Regions from separate parts of the Exiguobacterium sp. s59 genome, predicted to be linked through region 2. Evidence: riboswitches for the same ligand, from Rfam matches in the RefSeq annotation. Region 2 holds a riboswitch; the other holds the start of a gene.
What was found. Region 2 has a riboswitch for FMN ahead of KNO91_RS06985 (ECF transporter S component). Riboswitches for the same ligand answer to the same signal wherever they lie in the genome.

Region 1 (9,586 bases), 210 kb from region 2:
TTTGGATCATTTCAAGTCGATCAACGATACATATGGACATGCGTTCGGGGACGAGGTGTTGATTGAGGCCGGACAATTGTTCACGCGTAGCGTTCGGGCGACAGATTTGGTGACACGGTATGGTGGCGAAGAATTTGTATTCGTCTTTCCTCGGATGGATGAGGCTGCAGCCCAACTGGTCGGTGAAAAGATACGCGACGCACTGAAACGACATGACTTTGGCACGGAAGGGACACGCATTACGGTGACGGCGAGTATTGGGATCGAGACGATTCATGAATATGAAGACCTCGATACGGTACTCCGGCATGCGGACCGAGCCATGTATGTCGGTGCCAAGTTCAATGGTCGTGACCGGGTCGCCCACTATCAAGGATTATCAACAGAAGTCAGATGAAAGGAGGATCCGCCAAATGGCAGATCCTCCTTTTGTATGAAAAGATTATGAGTTCGTATTATAAAGTTCCGATTCAACCGCATGAACGGCGGCTGACCAAGAGCCGTAACGATGTAAGATCGCTTTTGTCGAAGGTTTGTTGTTACGCTTCGCCCATTCCCGATATGCTTCGAATGAGAGGGAGAAGCCCATTTCCTGAATAGCTTCACGGAGCGCGTTGGAGAGTTCCGTTTTCGAATAGGTGACACTTGCCTCAAGTCCTGCCTCGGCACAGGCATCATGCCACGAACCGAACGTCTTGACGATGTGATAATGGCTCGGTGCCTTCGGATGGAGCTTTCGCCATTGCTGATACTTCTTCAAGGTGATGATCGAGCCCATGTCTCGCGAATAAAGCGCAAGTGTCTCGATGATGTCCTCGCGTGTATACTTTGGCATTTTGTCTGGCAATTCGACAGTTGCTTCTCCATGCCATTCATAGCCTGCGATGGCAAGTGCCTCAGCCCATGACCCGAACTGTCTGATGATCGATTCAGGAGATGGCCAATTCTGTTCCATGGCAAAGCGACGATAGACAGAACGGCGCGGACGTTCCTTCAACAAGTCCCCGAGAAGGCGGATGCAATGGATCATCCTCTGCTGTTCAGTGGACAGGTGATGGGATTTAGTGGTTAGCGTTTGACTCAATGATGGTTCCTCCTTCCGTGGACTCAAATATGAACCGACAAAGATGAAAAAAATGCTCCTACAATCATACTATCGGATGGTTTTTCGGATTTATTAACGTGATTTTGAAAATTTTTAAACATATTCTAAGAAATGGATAGGTCTAAAGTCACATAAAAAGATTTCAAAAAATGGTAACAGTTCTATTACAAATTAAATCGAATTTCGAGATAAATGTAAACAAAAAGTTTTAATCAACCAAAAATGTCATATTTTTATAAAAAAGTACCCAACTGGAGAGATGGGGTCATCGCCTTCGCTCCAGATGAGTACCCTTCTATAATAAATTTAATTTTCAGACTAATCAATCGAATATTGAAATTACATCAAAAAATTTTTAACAGCTGGTCAACGAAAGTCCAATTCTGCTAAAATAGGCGCATTGAGTGAAAAACAGAAAAGAGGATTACCATTATGACAGTTTGGTTATTTTATACGTTGCTCGGATTGATCCAGGGATTCACGGAGCCGATTCCGATTTCATCAAGTGGACATCTTGTTATCTTCCAAGAATTATTTAACATCGACTTGCCGGGATTGTCATTTGAAGTTTTCGTAAATTTTGCTTCGCTCCTCGCGGTTTTGACGGTCTATCGTAAAGATGTCATCCGTCTCATCGTCAGTTTATGGACGTTCCTATTCAAGAAGGACCGAACGGAAGAAACGATGGTCGATGTGAAGTTTATCGGCTTGCTCCTCGTCGCAACGGTTCCAGCCGGTGTCCTCGGTGTCGTTTTCGGTGACTGGATCGGAGAAGTACTCGGTGGCGTCGCAACGGTCGGATATACGCTCATCATCACAGGTCTCGCGCTTTGGTTCATTCGAAATATGCGCGGAAATAAAGGGGACGGCGGTATCACGTTACGTGACGCCATCTTGATTGGACTTGCCCAAGCGGTAGCACTTATCCCAGGCATTAGTCGCTCTGGGGCGACTATCGTCATGGCGATGTTACTCGGAATCAAGCAGGAATCAGCACTTCGTTTCTCATTCTTCCTGTTCATCCCAATCAGTCTCGGCACGATGATTTTGGACGGTCCGGCTTTGTTTACGAACCCAGAGACGCGTGACTTGTTCGGCCCGCTCATCTTAGCGTTCATCGCTTCTTATGCATTGACCGCGATTTCGTTGAAGTGGTTCCAACACATCATGGCCAAAGGTGAACTGAAGTATTTCTCATATTATTGCTGGATTGTCGGGCTTCTTGTCGTCCTCTTTCTCGCATAATCGAGGCGCTACTCACACGAGTGGCGCTTTTTGTTTTGCGAAATAAAAATAATTGCGATACAGTAAATCTGTACAAACAAATATTCCTTCGGGGTCGGGTGAAATTCCCAACCGGCGGTGATGGGCCATGCCCTAAGTCCGTGACCCGGGCGCACGTGTGCGAACGGTGGATCTAGTGAGACTCTAGAGCCGACAGTATAGTCTGGATGGGAGAAGGAACAAAAAAACAGGTTCGCGTGACCTGTGCTTCGTCGTACGCTTTTCTGTAAAGAAAACGTTTATTTGGCTTGCCCAAAAGCGGCGAAAACCCTCCCACCAAGACCCTAAGGACCTTTTCCTTAGGGTCTTTTGTTTGTACGGAAAAAAGGAGGGAGAACGATGAAACAGTACATGAAACAGGCCATCCAATTGGCGAAATCGGCTGATGGACAGACTGGGGCGAACCCGCTCGTCGGTGCCGTTCTCGTCAAAGACGGTCGCATCGTCGGGCTAGGCGCCCATCTCAAGGCAGGCGAACCGCATGCCGAGGTTCATGCAATCAAGATGGCAGGTGCGGCAGCGTACGGGGCAACACTTTTCGTCACGCTTGAGCCGTGCTCGCATCACGGGAAAACACCACCGTGCGCCGACTTGATTGTAGAGTCCGGAATCAAACGGGTCGTCATCGCCATGGAGGACCCGAACCCGCTCGTTGCCGGAAAAGGAATCATGCGTCTCCGGTCGGCTGGGGTCGAGGTCGAAGTCGGACTGCTTGAAGATGAAGCAAGGGAATTGAATCCAGCGTTCTTGCGAGCGCTCGAGACGAAACGACCGTACGTCATCTTAAAGACGGCGACGAGCATCGACGGGAAAGTTGCCTTGGAGTCGGGGGAGAGCCAGTGGGTGACGAGTTCGGAAGCTCGTCGTGACGTTCATGAACTACGCGCGACAGTCGATGCGATTTTGACGGGGATTGGAACGGTGCTCGCCGATGATCCGGCACTGACCGTTCGATTGGACCGAGAGACACGTCAGCCGAAGCGAGTCGTCCTCGACCGTGATCTTCGCTTGCCACTTGCGAGCACGCTTGCTCGAACGGCTGAAGACGTACCGGTCCTTCTGTTCACTTCGTCAGACGATGAAGAGAGACGGGAACGGGCGCGTGCTATGGGCATCGAGCTATTCGATTATACGTCACTCGGGAGCATGCTCGAGACATTGTACGCGAACGGGGTTGGGCGCTTGTTGGTGGAGGCGGGACCGACGCTTGTCACATCGCTTCTTGACGGGGGCTATGTCGATGAATGGGTCGCCTATCAATCACCGCGCGTATTCGGCGGGAAGAACGGCATCTATCGCTCGCAGCAGGAAGGCTCGATCGATGCGATTGCTCGCTTTGGCATTCATCAGGTCGAGACGATTGGACCCGATCTGAAAGTTGTCCTTCGAAAGGAGGCGCTCTGATGTTTACCGGAATCGTAGAAGAAATCGGTTCGGTCAAAGCGGTGAAGCGAAATGGACCGTCCTTACGGCTCGTCCTGTCAGGTACGAAAGTGCTCGAGGACGTGAAGGTCGGGGACAGCATTGCGGTGAACGGGATTTGTCTGACGGTCACGACGTTTGACGCGTCGACGTTCGCTGTTGATGTGATGCCAGAGACGTTGAAAGCCTCCAGTTTAGATGGGGTCAAGCCGGGCACACGAGTCAATCTGGAGCGGGCGATGCCAGCGGACGGACGATTCGGTGGGCATTTCGTGTCCGGACACGTCGACGGCGTCGGACGCATCGCCAAGAAACGTCCACTCGCGAATGCCGTATATGTCGACATTCAATGCGACCGTTCGCTTCTTTCATACATCGTGCCTAAGGGATCGATTTCTGTGGACGGGACAAGTCTGACCGTATTTGATGTATCAGAACGTGGATTTAGCCTGTCCTTGATCCCGCACACATATAGCGAGACCGTTCTCGGATCGAAGCATGTCGGCGACTCTGTCAATTTGGAATGTGATCTGTTAGCAAAATATATGGAAAAATTAGTCGGGCAGTCGAAGATGACACTCGAGTCTTTGGCATCACAAGGCTATGGAAAGGCGGGATGGTAATGTTTGATTCGATCGATCGAGCGATTGAAGAGTTAAGACGCGGACGTCCCATCATCGTTGTCGATGACGAGGACCGTGAGAATGAAGGTGACTTTGTCGTGCTCGGTGACAAGATGACACCTGAGACGATGAACTTTTTGATCACGGAAGGAAAAGGACTCGTCTGTGCCGCCGTCGCCGAAGAAGTCGCGGCACGCCTTGACCTTGTGCCAATGGTGACGAACAGTACGGACCCACATGGTACGGCATTTACGGTCAGTATCGACCATGTCGATTCGACGACAGGGATCTCCGCGAGCGAGCGCTCCCATACCGTTCGCGAATTGGCGAACCCATCATCACGTCCGTCTGACTTTCAACGCCCAGGACATCTTTTCCCACTCATCGCCAAAAAAGGAGGCGTCTCCGTGCGCCGTGGCCATACGGAAGCGTCCGTCGATTTGGCACGACTTGCAGGCAGTGAACCGGTAGCCGTCATCTGTGAAATCATTCGTGAAGACGGGGAGATGGCCCGCGTACCGGACTTGGTGCAAGTCGCCAAACGTCACGAATTGGCCTTCATCACAATCGAGGCATTGGTCCGATATATGGAGACAGACCTTGTCACGCGCGAAGCGGACGTGTCACTTCCCTCATCGAAAGGCGCGTTTCGGATGATCGGATACGCGAATCGGTTCGACCGACACGAGCACGTCGCTCTCGTGACCGAGACGCTGTCGGACGTCCCGCTCGTTCGAATTCATTCGGAATGTTTGACGGGAGACGTCTTCGGGTCGTTCCGATGTGATTGCGGTCCACAACTCGATGCTGCTATCGGTCGAATCGAACAGGAGTCGGGCATCGTCCTTTATATGCGCCAAGAAGGACGAGGGATCGGACTCGTGAACAAATTGAAAGCATACGCCTTGCAAGAGGAAGGGTTAGACACGGTCGAGGCGAACGAGGCGCTCGGATTTCATCCCGACATGCGTGACTATCGTGTCAGTGCGGCGATGCTCCGCGACCTCGGAGTGACACGTGTTCGACTCATGACGAATAACCCAGAAAAAGTCGATGCCTTAGAATCATGTGGCATCACCGTCGTCGAACGTGTCCCGCTTCATGTCGGCGCGCACGAAGCGAACGAGTCATATCGAATGACGAAACAACTCAAAATGAACCATATCGGAGGATGAATGAGATGACATATACATTTGAAGGAAACTTAGTTGGAGAAGGCTTAAAGATTGGAATCGTCGTCGGACGATTTAACGACTTGATTACGATGCGTCTACTCGATGGAGCGAAGGATGCGCTGAAGCGTCACGGCGTGAAAGAAGAGGACGTCTCGCTCGCTTTCGTCCCGGGTGCGTTCGAGCTCCCGCTCGTTGCGAAAAAAATGGCGATGAGTCAAAAATATGATGCGGTCATCACGCTCGGTGCCGTCATCCGTGGCGCAACCCCGCACTTTGATTATGTGTGTAACGAAGCGGCCAAAGGAATCGCGCAAGCGAGTTATCAATCGGAGGTCCCGGTCATCTTTGGCGTATTGACGACGGAAACAATCGAACAGGCGATTGAACGGGCTGGTACGAAAGCAGGAAACAAAGGTTGGGAAGCGGCGACGTCGGCCATTGAGATGGCGAACTTATTGAAGCAAGTGTGATGTCGAACCGGGTGAATCGTCACCCGGTTTTTCAATTGGGATAAGCAGGGTAAAAAGACTGAAAATTGGGTAAAATAAACTCATGGAACGATTGATTTCATTTCAGACAATAAGGGAGGTTTGGCACATGGCAACTTCGCATGAATCATTGACGTTACAGTTACAACAACAAGAGCGACTCCATCACCTGCTTTCGTCACTCCTCAATCGCTTTTTAACAACAGAGATTGCGGATTTCAAAAAGCGGGTTGACCAGTCGCTAGCCGAACTTGGACATTATTTCGCGGTCGACCGCGTCTATGTCTTCGATTACGATTTCACGAACCAGGTTTGTCACAACACGTTCGAGTGGTGCGCCGAAGGCATCACCGCCGAAATGGACAATCTTCAAGACGTGCCAATCGATGTGTTGCCCGAATGGGTCAACACCCATGTCGCGGGTGAGACGATGTATATTCCGCGCGTGGCTGATTTACCAGAAAATAGTGCCGTCCGCGGGATTCTCGAACCGCAATCCATTCAAAGTCTGCTCGCAGTCCCGATGATGCAAGGGAAGACGTGCCAAGGGTTTGTCGGGTTTGATTCCGTCGTCTCGGAACGGACGTACACGGAATACGAACAACAGGCACTGCAAGACTTCAGTAATGCACTTCTCGGGGCGGTTGAACGACATCGGATCGAGGCGGGACGCGAAGAAGCACAGCGTATCCTTGCCGAGCGGGAAAAAGAAATGATCGATTATCAAGAAGGACTCGTCCGTACATTGTTACGCCTGTCAGCACTCCGCAACAATGAGACGGGGAACCATATCGAGCGGGTGCAGGATTTGTCGACGCTCTTTGCGACGATTTTATATGATCACCATCATCCGGATGTGTCTCCTCTTTTCATCGAAGGGATTCGACTCGCGGCACCGCTTCATGATATCGGAAAGATCTCTGTCCCGGATGCGATCTTATTGAAGGCGAATAAGCTATCCGATCAGGAATGGGTATTCATGAAAGATCATGTGCGCGTCGGGGGCGAGGTGTTGAAGGATTTACAAACACAGTTTCCTCATAACTACTTTATCCAGATGGCTTACCAGATTGCCCTCTATCATCATGAACGTTGGGACGGGACGGGATATATTAAAGGCTTGAAAGGGGAAGAAATCCCACTTGCGGCACGAATCGTCACCATCATCGACGTCTATGACGCGTTACGGACGGTTCGCCCGTATAAACCGGCCTTCTCCCATGACGATACGATTGTCGCGATGAAAGACATGAATGGAGCGTTCGATCCGACGTTATTTGACCTGTTTTTGCTCCATCAAGAAGAGATGGCCATCATGTTCGATCAGACTTTTAAAGCACACTAATAAAGGAGACGCTCCCTCGAGGGAACGTCTCCTTGTTGATTAGAACGTTTCAGATGTCGTTTTCGCTTGCATGTGGAGTTGGATGTAATCCGGACCACCTGCTTTTGAATCCGTTCCTGACATGTTGAATCCACCGAATGGCTGGTAACCGACGATTGCGCCAGTGCAACCACGGTTGAAGTAAAGGTTACCGACGTGGAAGTTTTGGCGAGCGAACTCTTGGTTCGCGCGGTCACGCGTAAGCACCGCACCAGTCAAGCCGTACTCTGTGTTGTTCGCGATATCGATCGCTTCTTTGAAATCTTTCGCTTTTGTGAACGCAACGACAGGTCCGAAGATCTCTTCTTGCATGAGACGCGCTTTCGGGTCGACGTCTGCGACAACTGTCGGCTCGATGAAGTAGCCTGTTGAATCATCCGCGTTTCCGCCAGCGACGATGCGTCCTTCTTCTTTAGCGACATCGAAATACGATGTGATTTTCTTGAAGGCCGCTGCGTCGATGACAGGTCCCATGAAGTGTTCATTCTTCTCTGTGTTGCCGACAGAGAGTTCGTTCGTAAGTTCGACGACGCGGTCAAGTACCGTGTCATACACACTGTCCACGATGACGGCACGTGAACAAGCTGAACATTTCTGACCTGAGAAACCGAATGCCGATTTGACGATCGATTGTGCAGCGAGTTCGAGATCCGCTGACTCGTCGACGACGATTGTATCTTTTCCGCCCATCTCTGCGATGACGCGTTTGAGCCAGATTTGACCTTCGTTCAATTTAGAAGCACGCTCGTTGATGCGCAAGCCCACATCACGTGAGCCTGTGAAACTGATGAAGCGTGTCTTCGGATGGTCGACGAGGTAGTCACCGACTTCTGCGCCAGGTCCTGGGATGAAGTTGAGCACGCCTTTTGGAAGACCTGCTTCTTCCATCACTTCGACGAATTTCGCAGCGACGATTGGTGTCGTCGAAGCTGGCTTCAAGAGAATCGTGTTACCGGCAACGATTGCCGCGACAGCTGTACCGGCCATGATTGCGAACGGGAAGTTCCATGGGCTGATGACGATCCCGACCCCGAGTGGGATGTAGTCATAACGGTTATATTCGCCTGGACGGCTCTCGACTTTCTTACCTGGCTTGAGTTCGAGCATTTGACGTGCATAGTATTCCATGAAGTCGATTGCTTCTGCCGTATCCGCATCCGCTTCGTTCCATGGCTTACCAGCTTCTTTGACGAGATAAGCCGAGAACTCGTGCTTACGTTTGCGGACGATGTTCGCCGCTTTGAACAAGACGTCTGCACGGACAGCTGGGTCTACGTGGCGCCATGAGTCGAACGCTGTGAGTGCTTCTTGCATCGCACGTTCTGCGAGCTCTTGGTTCGCTTTCGAGACGCGACCAATCACTTCTTCTTTGTTCGCTGGGTTGTAAGACGTGATTTTTCCTTCCGTCGTAACCTTTTCCCCACCGATTACGAGCGGATAGTCTTTCCCAAGCTCACCGTTCACTTTCTCGATTGCCGCTTGGATCGCATCGGCATTCTCTTTTTGTGTAAAGTCTGTGAATGGTTCATGTTTGTATGGAATCATTCTCGTTCCCCCTTAAAGTGATGTTGAGCGTTAAAGCGCTTACGTCTGTATTGTATCGAAATTATCGTAGAAATCCTAGTGAAACAATTTTCCAGAAACACATGCCATTGGAGCGACGATTCGAGACATGGTAGGATGGGGGAGAACACGGCTTTAGAAAGGACGAACAACATGAAAAAATGGCTCATTCCGCTTCTCCTCGTCTTCACGCTCGGGGCATGTGGGAACGACGAAGAGGCGGTTGTAGAAGAAACGAAACGCGCATTGCCGGATGCTGTTACAGAAGTGTATGCGGACTATCAAGCGGCGCTCGAGTCGGGCGATGCCGAGGCGCTCACGGCCATCGATTATGCGGGTCGCTTGACCGACATCCCGGCGACCGGCGCTGTCACGCGTCAGCTTGCCCCAGGAGATATCTATGAGAGTTGGGTCAACGAGGACGAGGACGTGGCGTTTCTCGTCCATGAAATGGTCGACCAAGACGGCAATCCGCTCCCGAACCGCCTCAGTAAAGTTGCTGTGAAGGATGGGGAGGACTGGTCGCTCGTCATCACGCCGAC
Region 2 (9,586 bases):
ATTTTTGAACGTCGTTGCCGAGTGAATATGGAGGGCGATGAATCCAGTCTCCGCATCCGGTAGGAGTACGTTCAATCGTTCATGAAACATATCGACAATCCGTTCCGCGAGCGCAAACTCGTTTGGATAAAGCGATTCTGTTTCAAGTAAAAACGGATTCGTCACTTCCATTCCTTGCTCGATTCGTTTCATCGTAAAGAACAAATGGTCGGTCAAACCGATGTGAATATGTTCATCGACTTTCTTACCCGTACTCGTTTCGATGAAGCCGACAATCTCTTGCATGAACGCAATAAAATCCTCATCGACATGTTTGACGAGTTCTTGGTATTGCGACTGTTCTTCTTTATCTGTCAGTTGATACACTTTCTCCGGGACGCTGGCCGGGTCGACGAGGTCGCCTGGTTTTTTACCAAAGCCAATTCCCTTCCCGAGTAGAATGACTTCCGGATCCGTATCATGTTGACAAATGACAACGCTATTATTCAACACTTTTTTGATCGTATACATCGGTAATGTCATTCGCATCGCATCCCTTACTAAAATCGTTTCGCTATCTAGTATATCGGTTCATGCCCTAAAAAAGTAGGGACAAAACAAAAATGGCGAACATTTCTGTCGCCATTTAGAACATTGAATAACCGCTCTTCCGTAAGAAACGAATCGTCACGCCAGCTAAGATTGCACCGAGCAATCCGAAACCAAGCATGAACAAATCGAGAAGCTGCAATCCGACGAGTCCTTCATAGATCCCCGTGAGTGCAGTTGACGTCTCGGTCACGTAACTCGAAAGTTTGACATTATCAATCATCATGATGACAAAAATTGGATAAATGAACACAAGTGTCCATGTCTTTTTAAGTAACATATTCAAGATGAAGCCGATACTGAAAAAAATCGTCATATATAAGACGGCCCCAATGACTGCTTGGATAATATGCATGTGATGTCCCCCTTGTCCGCTCTCCATTATACAAAATTTCGACCAACGTGGTCAAAGAACTTCCTATGACAATTTCTAAAGAAAACAGCTCGTTCTGAATGAGAACGAGCCGTACGTGAATCGCGAATTAGAACTTCCCTTTTTTGAGGACGAGTCCGTATTTTTTCAATTCGATGAAGTGTTTGTTGTCGATGACTTTCTTCATGAATGAAGCGTTGCGACCGAAGATTTTTTTACCCATGACGATTCCGATTCCATCGTTATGACCGAGCGAAGCGACTGTTCCTTTGCTCTCGTAAGTGAACTTCGAAGTCGATTTGCCGTTGATAAGCGCCGCGATGTTTTTCGCAACGTTGTGCGCTTGTTGCGTCGCGATTTGTGCCGTCGGTGGGTATGGACGGTTTGATGCAGGGTCCATGACTGCTGAGCAGTCACCGATGATGAAGACGTTGTCGTGACCTGGTGCACGGTTGTCCGCTTCCACCATGACACGGTTGCGAACCGCTTCAAATCCTGATTTTTCGATGATTGGGCTACCACTTACGCCACCTGTCCAAATGATTGTGTTGGCACGGATTGTCTCCGTTGTGTCACCTTGGAGTGGACCGAATGTGACGACACCTGGTTCGACGCCTTTGATTCCGTTACCGAGTTTCATCTCGACACCGTTACGCTCCAACCATTTCTGTGCGTATGTTGTGAGTTCCGGATCGAATCCTGGAAGAACTGTTGGCGCTGCTTCAATGTTGACGATGCGAACCGCTTCGCGTGGAACGTCATACTGTTTGCAAAGCTCAGGGATTCGGTTGACGATTTCACCGAGGAATTCGATTCCTGTGAATCCAGCACCACCGACCACGATCGTGACGAACGAGTTGTCAGAAGAACCGTTTGTTTTATATTGAGCGAATGAGTACTCGATGTGCTCTTTGATTTTACGAACACTGTTCAACGAGCTGATTGTCATCGCGTTTTCTTTCAAGCCTGGGATACCGAATGTTTCAGGAACACCACCGAGACCGATGACAACGTAGTCGTATTCGACGACAGAACCATCTTCGAGCGTCACTTGTTTCGCAGCAGTATCGACGCGATCGACGATCCCTTTGACAAGTTTCACACGTGACGGGTTCACAATGTCGTTAATGTAAATGCGTGCTTGGTCTGGGTTCATCGTTCCAGCAGCTGGTTCGTGAAGCCATGTCGTTTGGTAGTGATAATCATGCTTGTTGATGAGCGTGATGTTCGCATCACCTGCAGCGAGTGTCTTTTGAAGGTTGACAGCTGTAATAAGTCCGCCAAAGCCCGCGCCAAGAATAACAATGTTAGGTCGTTTCATGTTCATTTCCACCTTGTTTAAAGTTTTGTTTTTTTGAACAACTATGTTGTGTGTTTCTTCACATAGATGTTCACAATAAAGCCCATTCTTGTTCAACATCTGTTCACAATTGCTTCTGCTTTATTGTACGCTCTTTAAATTGAATTCTCAATGGAAAAGCTTATCTTCTTGAATTTTTTTTGAAAGTGTTGCATGTTTGTACTGAATGGATTTAATTCAATAAACTCTCTATAATAGATGTATACGCTTTGAGGAGGAATTCGATGAAGACGACGAAAGATGTAATCATCATCGGTGGCGGCCCGGTCGGACTGTTCACCGCATTTTACGCAGGCATGCGCCAACTCGATACGACGTTGATTGAAAGCTTACCGCAACTCGGCGGTCAGTTGTCAACGCTCTATCCTGAAAAATATATCTATGATATCGCTGGTTTCCCGAAAGTGAAAGCACAGGACTTGATCGATCAATTGAAAGCGCAAGCTGATCAATTCGAGCAAGACTACCGCCTCGGCGAAACGGTTGAAACGGTGGAACGTCTTGAGGACGGCACATTTGTTTTGACGACAAATAAAGAAGAATATCATACGAAAGCCATCATCATCACTGCAGGAAACGGTGCCTTCTCGGCTCGTCCACTCGGTCTTGACGGCTGTGAAGATTACGCAAACCTTCATTACTTCGTCGACAACATGGAGAAATTCCGTGATCGCCGTGTCATGATTGCAGGTGGCGGAGATTCAGCCGTCGACTGGGCGCTCATGCTCGAAGGGATTGCGAAAGAAGTACACATCGTCCACCGTCGCGACCGTTTCCGTGCTCACGAACATACGGTCGAACAGATGAGAGCATCGACGATTAACGTCCTTACCCCATACAACATCGAGTCACTTTCAGGTGAGACACATATCGAATCTGTCGAACTGACAGATAAAGACGGTGAGTCGAAAATCGTTGAAATTGATGATTTGATTTGTAACTACGGATTCGTTTCATCTCTTGGTCCAATCAAGAACTGGGGAATGGAATTTGAGAAGAACACAATCCGCGTCGACTCACGTATGGAAACGACAGTCGCCGGCATCTTCGCTTGTGGTGATATCGCCACATACGAAGGAAAAGTGAAGTTGATTGCAACAGGTTTCGGTGAAGCCCCAATCGCCATCAACCAAGTAAAACAACTTGTGGACCCGACTGCTCGTCACCCACAACACTCGACATCTGTATTTGCCGGGAAATAATCATCAATCCTCTGTGGACCGTATCCACAGAGGATTTTTTTATTTCCGCATCGTCTGAATGATGACCCGGTCAATCCAGTCATCCAACTGCGTGAAGACGTAGCCTGCTTTCTTCGCTTCAGCGATTGACATGTAATAGTCGACATCCGAATCATATGGGGACGACTCCCCGTCTTTTATAATATGGACCGGTTTTCCGACGTGATGACCGATCCGTTCCATCAGAGCACCCATGGAGATGAGACCGTCACTTGCCGCGTTGAATGGACCCGTCACGTTCGCGCGTCCTACCCATTCTAAAAATGCCGCTGCTTCCGCACTCGAGATGAAGCCCATCTTCGCTTCCGGATGATGCAAGACAACCGGTTCCTCGTTACGAATCGCATCCACATAAAATTTGAGTCGATCTGTATAATCGTCCGGCCCTAAGACAATCGGCAGGCGAACGGTCGCGACCGGGAACGAGGCCCGGTGGAAGAAGAACGATTCTGCCTCTCGCTTTCCTTGTCCGTAATCATGCTCAGCTTCTAAGTGGTATTCATAATGGAGCGGATTGAAGTCACTCTCTTTTAAGTCAGGACCCGGAGCATACACCGACATCGTAGACGTCAATACATATTTCCCCACTTTGTCCATGAACGCGTCCGACGCAATCTTTGCCTGATACGGCGTAAAACAAATATTGTCGTAGACGAGGTCGTACCGTTCGCGTGCCAAGTCTTTCATCGTTGCGACCGATTGCCGATCTCCTTTGATTGACCGTATCCCTTCGGCTTCTGGCACTTGCAGTTGCCCTCTCGTCACAATCGTCACATCGTCCCCCGCCTCCGCGAGTCGCAAGGCAAGTCGCTTCCCGAAATAGCGTGACCCTCCGAATATCAATACTTTTCTCATCACCCTAGCCCCCTTCTCATCTTTCTGTATCCAATATTCCCGTTCATTTCCTACATGTAACCTTTGCCAATTTTATTTTCTAACAACATAACTGTCCTTCCTTTTTTAATTTATTTATTAGATAATTTAATGAACTAAACGATTATCGGAGAGATGGATATGAAATTGATGCTTACTTCAAAAGGACTTTCAAATAAGAAACTCACGCGATCATTTTTAAAGTTACTCGATAAAAAACCTGAAGACACTTCAGTGTGTATCATTACTACTGCAGCGACAAATCAAAAATCAACTCATCCACGGATTAAGCAAGCAAAAGAGATATTTCTTCAATTAGGTATTCAACAAGTTGATTATCTAGATGTTGAAATGGATGACCCTATTCATTTATTGAATTACAAATGCATTTATATCGCTGGAGGAAATCCAGTTTTCCTTTTAAAACACATTCATCGTAGTGGAGCTCACGTTATTCTTAAAGAAATTGCCGAACGAAACATTCTTATAATCGGCGTCAGTGCAGGAACAATCGCCCTCGGACCTCATTTGAAAATTATCAATCATTTTACACCTGATTTGTTCGTGACCGAGGCCGACTTTTCATTGGATGGGGTCGGTCTATTTGATTTCCCGATTATGCCTCATGCTGATAGAGAGGATATTTTCCCTAGCAATCATACGATTTCGGAGCGAATCGAGCAGTACGAGCAAAAATTTAATGAACAAGTTGTTCTACTACCGGATGATGAAGTCATCATTACGGATTCGGTCAATAAGACCTTCTATCGTTTAAATTAATCGCACAAAAAAAGACTATGGCGCGCCATAGTCTAACGTGATTAACATTCTCCAGGTGTACCGGCGTTCGTTGCCGTACGGAAACTTGAGCCGCATCCACACGTGGCGATCGCATTCGGGTTTTTAATCGTAAAGCCTCCGCCGAGCATCGACTGCTTATAGTCGATCTCAAGTCCATCGACGACACCATGATCCACTTCAGCGACGATGACGCGGACACCATGGTGATCAAATTGAACATCTTTGTCCGTTTTCTCTTCATCAAAGCCCATTCCATATGAAAGTCCTGTACATCCGCCACCTTGGACCTTTACTCGCAAATATTGTGCATCCGGGCGTTCGGTCTGTTTTATCATCTCTTGTACTTGAAGTGCTGCTGATTCTGTCAAATGAATCATCTGAACTCCTCCTCATTTTATCTTCATTTCAAGTCAATTGACTTGTAGTTTTGTGCATTATCTTGTATAACTAAACTGTAACAAAAAAAATTAAATCGTTCCATCTTCGGGGCAGGGTGAAATTCCCGACCGGCGGTATTGAAGAATTTATTCTTCTCAGCCCGTGAGCGAGCAAGGCGTTGCTTGCTGATTTCGTGAGATTCGAAAGCCGACAGTATAGTCTGGATGGGAGAAGATGGCGGCATCCGACCGATATCCGGATGTTTTCTTTGACGTGGACTCTTCCACCTCGGAAAACATCTATTTCGTATGCGCGTAAACTCTCCCGATTGTCTTCTTTGCAATCGGGTTTTTATATGCTACGGGTGCCATTCATCGAGGAGCGACCTAAAGGAGAGATTCTGATGAAAACTACGCGCAACAAACGACTGACAACAATGGTGACTTTGGCGATGCTCGGGACGATTTCGTTCGTACTCATGCTATTCAACTTCCCGCTCCCATTTTTACCGCCATTCCTCAAAGTGGACTTTAGCGACATTCCTGCACTCATTGCCGGGATTGTCTTTTCACCACTCGCAGGTGTCGTGGTCGTCGGATTGAAAAACGTCTTGTATTATGTCTTTAACGGTGGCGGTGTCCCGGTTGGAGAAGTCGCAAACTTCTTCGCAGGTGTCGCATTCATGTACCCGGTCGCATGGTTCTATCACAAACGGAAGACGAACAAAGCACTCGCTTCTGGACTACTCGCCGGTACAATCACAATGGCACTCAGCCTCGCCATCTTAAACTATCTCGTCATCTTGCCAGCCTATGCTTTCTTCTTCGGAATGGCAGACATGGCCGACCCGGCCGTGAAGACGGACCTCGTCCTTTACGGGATTTTACCGTTCAACTTGATTAAAGCGATCTTGATCAGCGCACTCTTCGTTCCACTCTTCTTGAAATTGAAGCCGTGGATCGAACGTCAACGTGTACAGCTTCAAGCGTAATCGATATACAAGCATCTAGGCATTGCCTAGATGCTTTTTTCATCATATGATTTGGAGGATATTGATTGATGGAACATGAACAGGACTTGATTCATTTCTTACAGCAAGATGCAGAACTCATGAAGCACCTCCGTACCGTCGCTACTCTTCATCTACCAGACTGGTGGATTTGCGCGGGCTATATCCGCGCAAAAATATGGGACCATCTCCACGGATATGATACTCCGACACAAACGGACGATGTGGATGTGATTTATTTCGACCCTACCCAGCCAGAAGAATCAATCGAGAAAGAAATAGAGCAAACGTTGTATCAATTGAACCCAAACGTACCGTGGTCTGTCAAAAACCAAGCGAGAATGCATCATGTGAACCATCTGCCTCCGTATACCTCATCGATGGATGCACTAGCCCATTTCCCCGAAACTGTGACAGCAATCGGGGTACGTCTAAATTCAAACGGTGATTTCATCTTCGCCGCGCCATATGGAATTCAAGATTTGCTCAGTCTACAAGTGAAGCCAACGCCTCTCTTTGAAGCAAACTCTTCAAAGCATTCAATCTACTTAAAGCGAATGGCTCAAAAAAATTGGCCAGCTCAATGGCCGAACGTCAAATTGTATACATAATTCCTACGTTAAAAAACGCGACCACCGAAGTGATCGCGTTTTCTTATATCGATTAAAGAAGAAGTCCAGCCAATGTAGCTGACATCAAGTTTGCAAGCGTACCTGCGAGAATCGCGAGAACACCCATACGTGCGATGTCACCACGACGGTTTGGCGCCATACCACCAAGACCACCGAGAAGGATCGCGAGTGACGAGATGTTTGCGAAACCACAAAGTGCAAATGCGATCATCGCTTCTGTACGAGCTGACAAATCACCAGAACCGATGATTGGTGCGAACTCAGAGAATGCAACGAATTCGTTCAATACCAACTTTTGACCGAGGAAGCTACCGAATTGTACAGCATCTGCCCACGGCACACCAATGACAAACGCGAGTGGCGCGAACACATAACCAAGAATCAATTCGAGTGACAAGCTATCGAATCCGAAGAGTCCACCGACTGAACCGAGGATCAAGTTGACAAGCGCAATCAATGAAACGAACGCGAGAAGCATTGCACCGACGTTCAAGGCAAGGAAGAGACCGTCAGAAGCACCACGTGCCGCTGCATCGACGAAGTTCGCCGCTCTGTCTTCTTCTTCCTCTGCAATCTCGATGTCATCATCGTACTCTTCTGTTTCTGGCACGATGATTTTAGCAAATAAGAGACCAGCTGGTGCTGCCATGAAGCTTGCTGCGAGCAAGTATTCGAGCGGTACACCAAGTGCTGCGTATCCAGCAAGTACAGAACCGGCAACCGATGCGAGACCACCGACCATGACTGCGAAGAGCTCAGATTGTGTCATCGTAGGAAGGTAAGGCTTGATGACAAGCGGTGCTTCCGTTTGACCAACGAAGATGTTTGCTGTTGCTGAAAGTGACTCTTTACGTGACGTTCCTAATGCTTTTGCAAGTGCCGTACCGAGGATACGGATGACCCACTGCATGACGCCAAGATAGTAAAGTAACGCGATTAATGATGACATGAAAACGATAATCGGAAGAACTTGGAATGCGAAGACGAAGTTGTCGCCGCCGACTGCTGTTCCGAATACGAACGCAATCCCGTCACCCGCCGTGTTCAAGATGGCTTGAACCCCGCTCGAGATCCATTCAAGTGCCGAACGTCCCCAAGACGTATACAACACGAGGAAAGCAAACGCGAATTGAACAGCGAACGCTGCCAAGACCGTGCGCCATTTGATGGCTTTACGGTTGGTAGAGAAGATGTAAGCGATTGCAATTAGTGCCAAAATACCAACCACACTCATGATTTTCATTGATGTTGTGCTCCTTTCATATTAAACAAAGCTATTATATGTGTCATACCCGAAAAGAGATGTGCCCTACCGTTTGAAACGCTTTCTTTTTCTCGTTGTTAAACGTCAGACAACCTACATTCGAACCTCTTAGAATATAACATCCCTCTTTTTAAAATGCAACGGGTGAAATAAAAAAGTTTGAGGTCATCCCCCAAACTTTTTACCATGCCATCTCTTCTATTTTTTCATACACCTTCGTCACTAATTCATCCGGTGTTTCACCGGTCACAACTTCCCCATCGACAAGGCAGAACAAATCGAGGGAACAGACGCCACAGTAGCCCGTACAGCCGTATTCGACTACATCGAGGTCCGGGTCGGACTCCAATTTTGCTCGGGCAACCTGTGAGCCCATCGCTAAATTCGAGGCACAAAATTCGATGATTGGATTCATCATATATGTCACCGTCTTTCTTTACGTGAATTATCGGAAAATGGTTCTTCTACGGCAGATTATAACATGATACAGTTGAAGAGTAACAAAGGGGGATTATTATGCGCAAATTAGTCGTCTTAGGGGGCGGTTATGGGGGAATGCGTGTCATCGAAAGAGTTCTTGGGCACCAGTTGAAGGACGTCTCGGTCACGCTCGTCGATCGCTTACCTTATCATGGATTAAAAACAGAGTATTATGCGCTCGCTGCAGGAACGGTCTCGGACCGCGATATTCGCATCGACTTTCCGGAAGAAATTGACTACATATACGGACAAGTCACGGATATCGATACCGAAGACAAGATGGTTCTGCTCGCGAGTGGAGAAAAGGTACCGTATGATGACCTCGTCATCGGATTAGGCTGTGAGGACAAGTATCATAACGTCCAAGGTGCAGCGGAATTCACGTACAGCATTCAAACACTTGAAGAATCGCGTAAAACGCAGCAAGCGATCAACGGGTTACGACCTGGCTCGGTCGTTTCAGTCGTTGGAGCAGGATTATCCGGTGTCGAACTCGCAAGCGAACTACGCGAGAGTCGTCCTGATTTGACGGTTCGCTTGTTTGACCGTGGACCTTCCGTGCTATCGTTCTTATCAAATCGTGTCTC

Region 1: it holds a riboswitch for FMN, as region 2 does, so the genes downstream of both, ribD (bifunctional diaminohydroxyphosphoribosylaminopyrimidine deaminase/5-amino-6-(5-phosphoribosylamino)uracil reductase RibD) here and KNO91_RS06985 (ECF transporter S component) in region 2, are expected to answer to the same signal.

The regions. Positions count from the first base shown of each region.
Region 1 is NZ_JACSKG010000003.1:406,475-416,060, reverse strand. It holds gene KNO91_RS08065 (sensor domain-containing diguanylate cyclase) at 1-397, shown strand, start outside; gene KNO91_RS08060 (homing endonuclease associated repeat-containing protein) at 443-1,030, opposite strand; gene KNO91_RS08055 (undecaprenyl-diphosphate phosphatase) at 1,538-2,350, shown strand; FMN riboswitch at 2,431-2,572, shown strand; gene ribD (bifunctional diaminohydroxyphosphoribosylaminopyrimidine deaminase/5-amino-6-(5-phosphoribosylamino)uracil reductase RibD) at 2,729-3,793, shown strand; gene ribE (riboflavin synthase) at 3,793-4,434, shown strand; gene ribB (3,4-dihydroxy-2-butanone-4-phosphate synthase) at 4,434-5,609, shown strand; gene ribH (6,7-dimethyl-8-ribityllumazine synthase) at 5,615-6,079, shown strand; gene KNO91_RS08030 (GAF and HD-GYP domain-containing protein) at 6,207-7,442, shown strand; gene pruA (L-glutamate gamma-semialdehyde dehydrogenase) at 7,482-9,026, opposite strand; gene KNO91_RS08020 (hypothetical protein) at 9,198-9,586, shown strand, end outside.
Region 2 is NZ_JACSKG010000003.1:197,758-207,343, forward strand. It holds gene glcT (glucose PTS transporter transcription antiterminator GlcT) at 1-510, opposite strand, end outside; gene KNO91_RS06955 (YuiB family protein) at 626-943, opposite strand; gene KNO91_RS06960 (NAD(P)/FAD-dependent oxidoreductase) at 1,071-2,282, opposite strand; gene KNO91_RS06965 (NAD(P)/FAD-dependent oxidoreductase) at 2,546-3,523, shown strand; gene KNO91_RS06970 (NAD-dependent epimerase/dehydratase family protein) at 3,563-4,417, opposite strand; gene KNO91_RS06975 (Type 1 glutamine amidotransferase-like domain-containing protein) at 4,577-5,215, shown strand; gene KNO91_RS06980 (HesB/IscA family protein) at 5,257-5,613, opposite strand; FMN riboswitch at 5,712-5,854, shown strand; gene KNO91_RS06985 (ECF transporter S component) at 6,018-6,605, shown strand; gene KNO91_RS06990 (nucleotidyltransferase family protein) at 6,674-7,234, shown strand; gene KNO91_RS06995 (NupC/NupG family nucleoside CNT transporter) at 7,287-8,498, opposite strand; gene KNO91_RS07000 (YuzB family protein) at 8,701-8,937, opposite strand; gene KNO91_RS07005 (NAD(P)/FAD-dependent oxidoreductase) at 9,036-9,586, shown strand, end outside.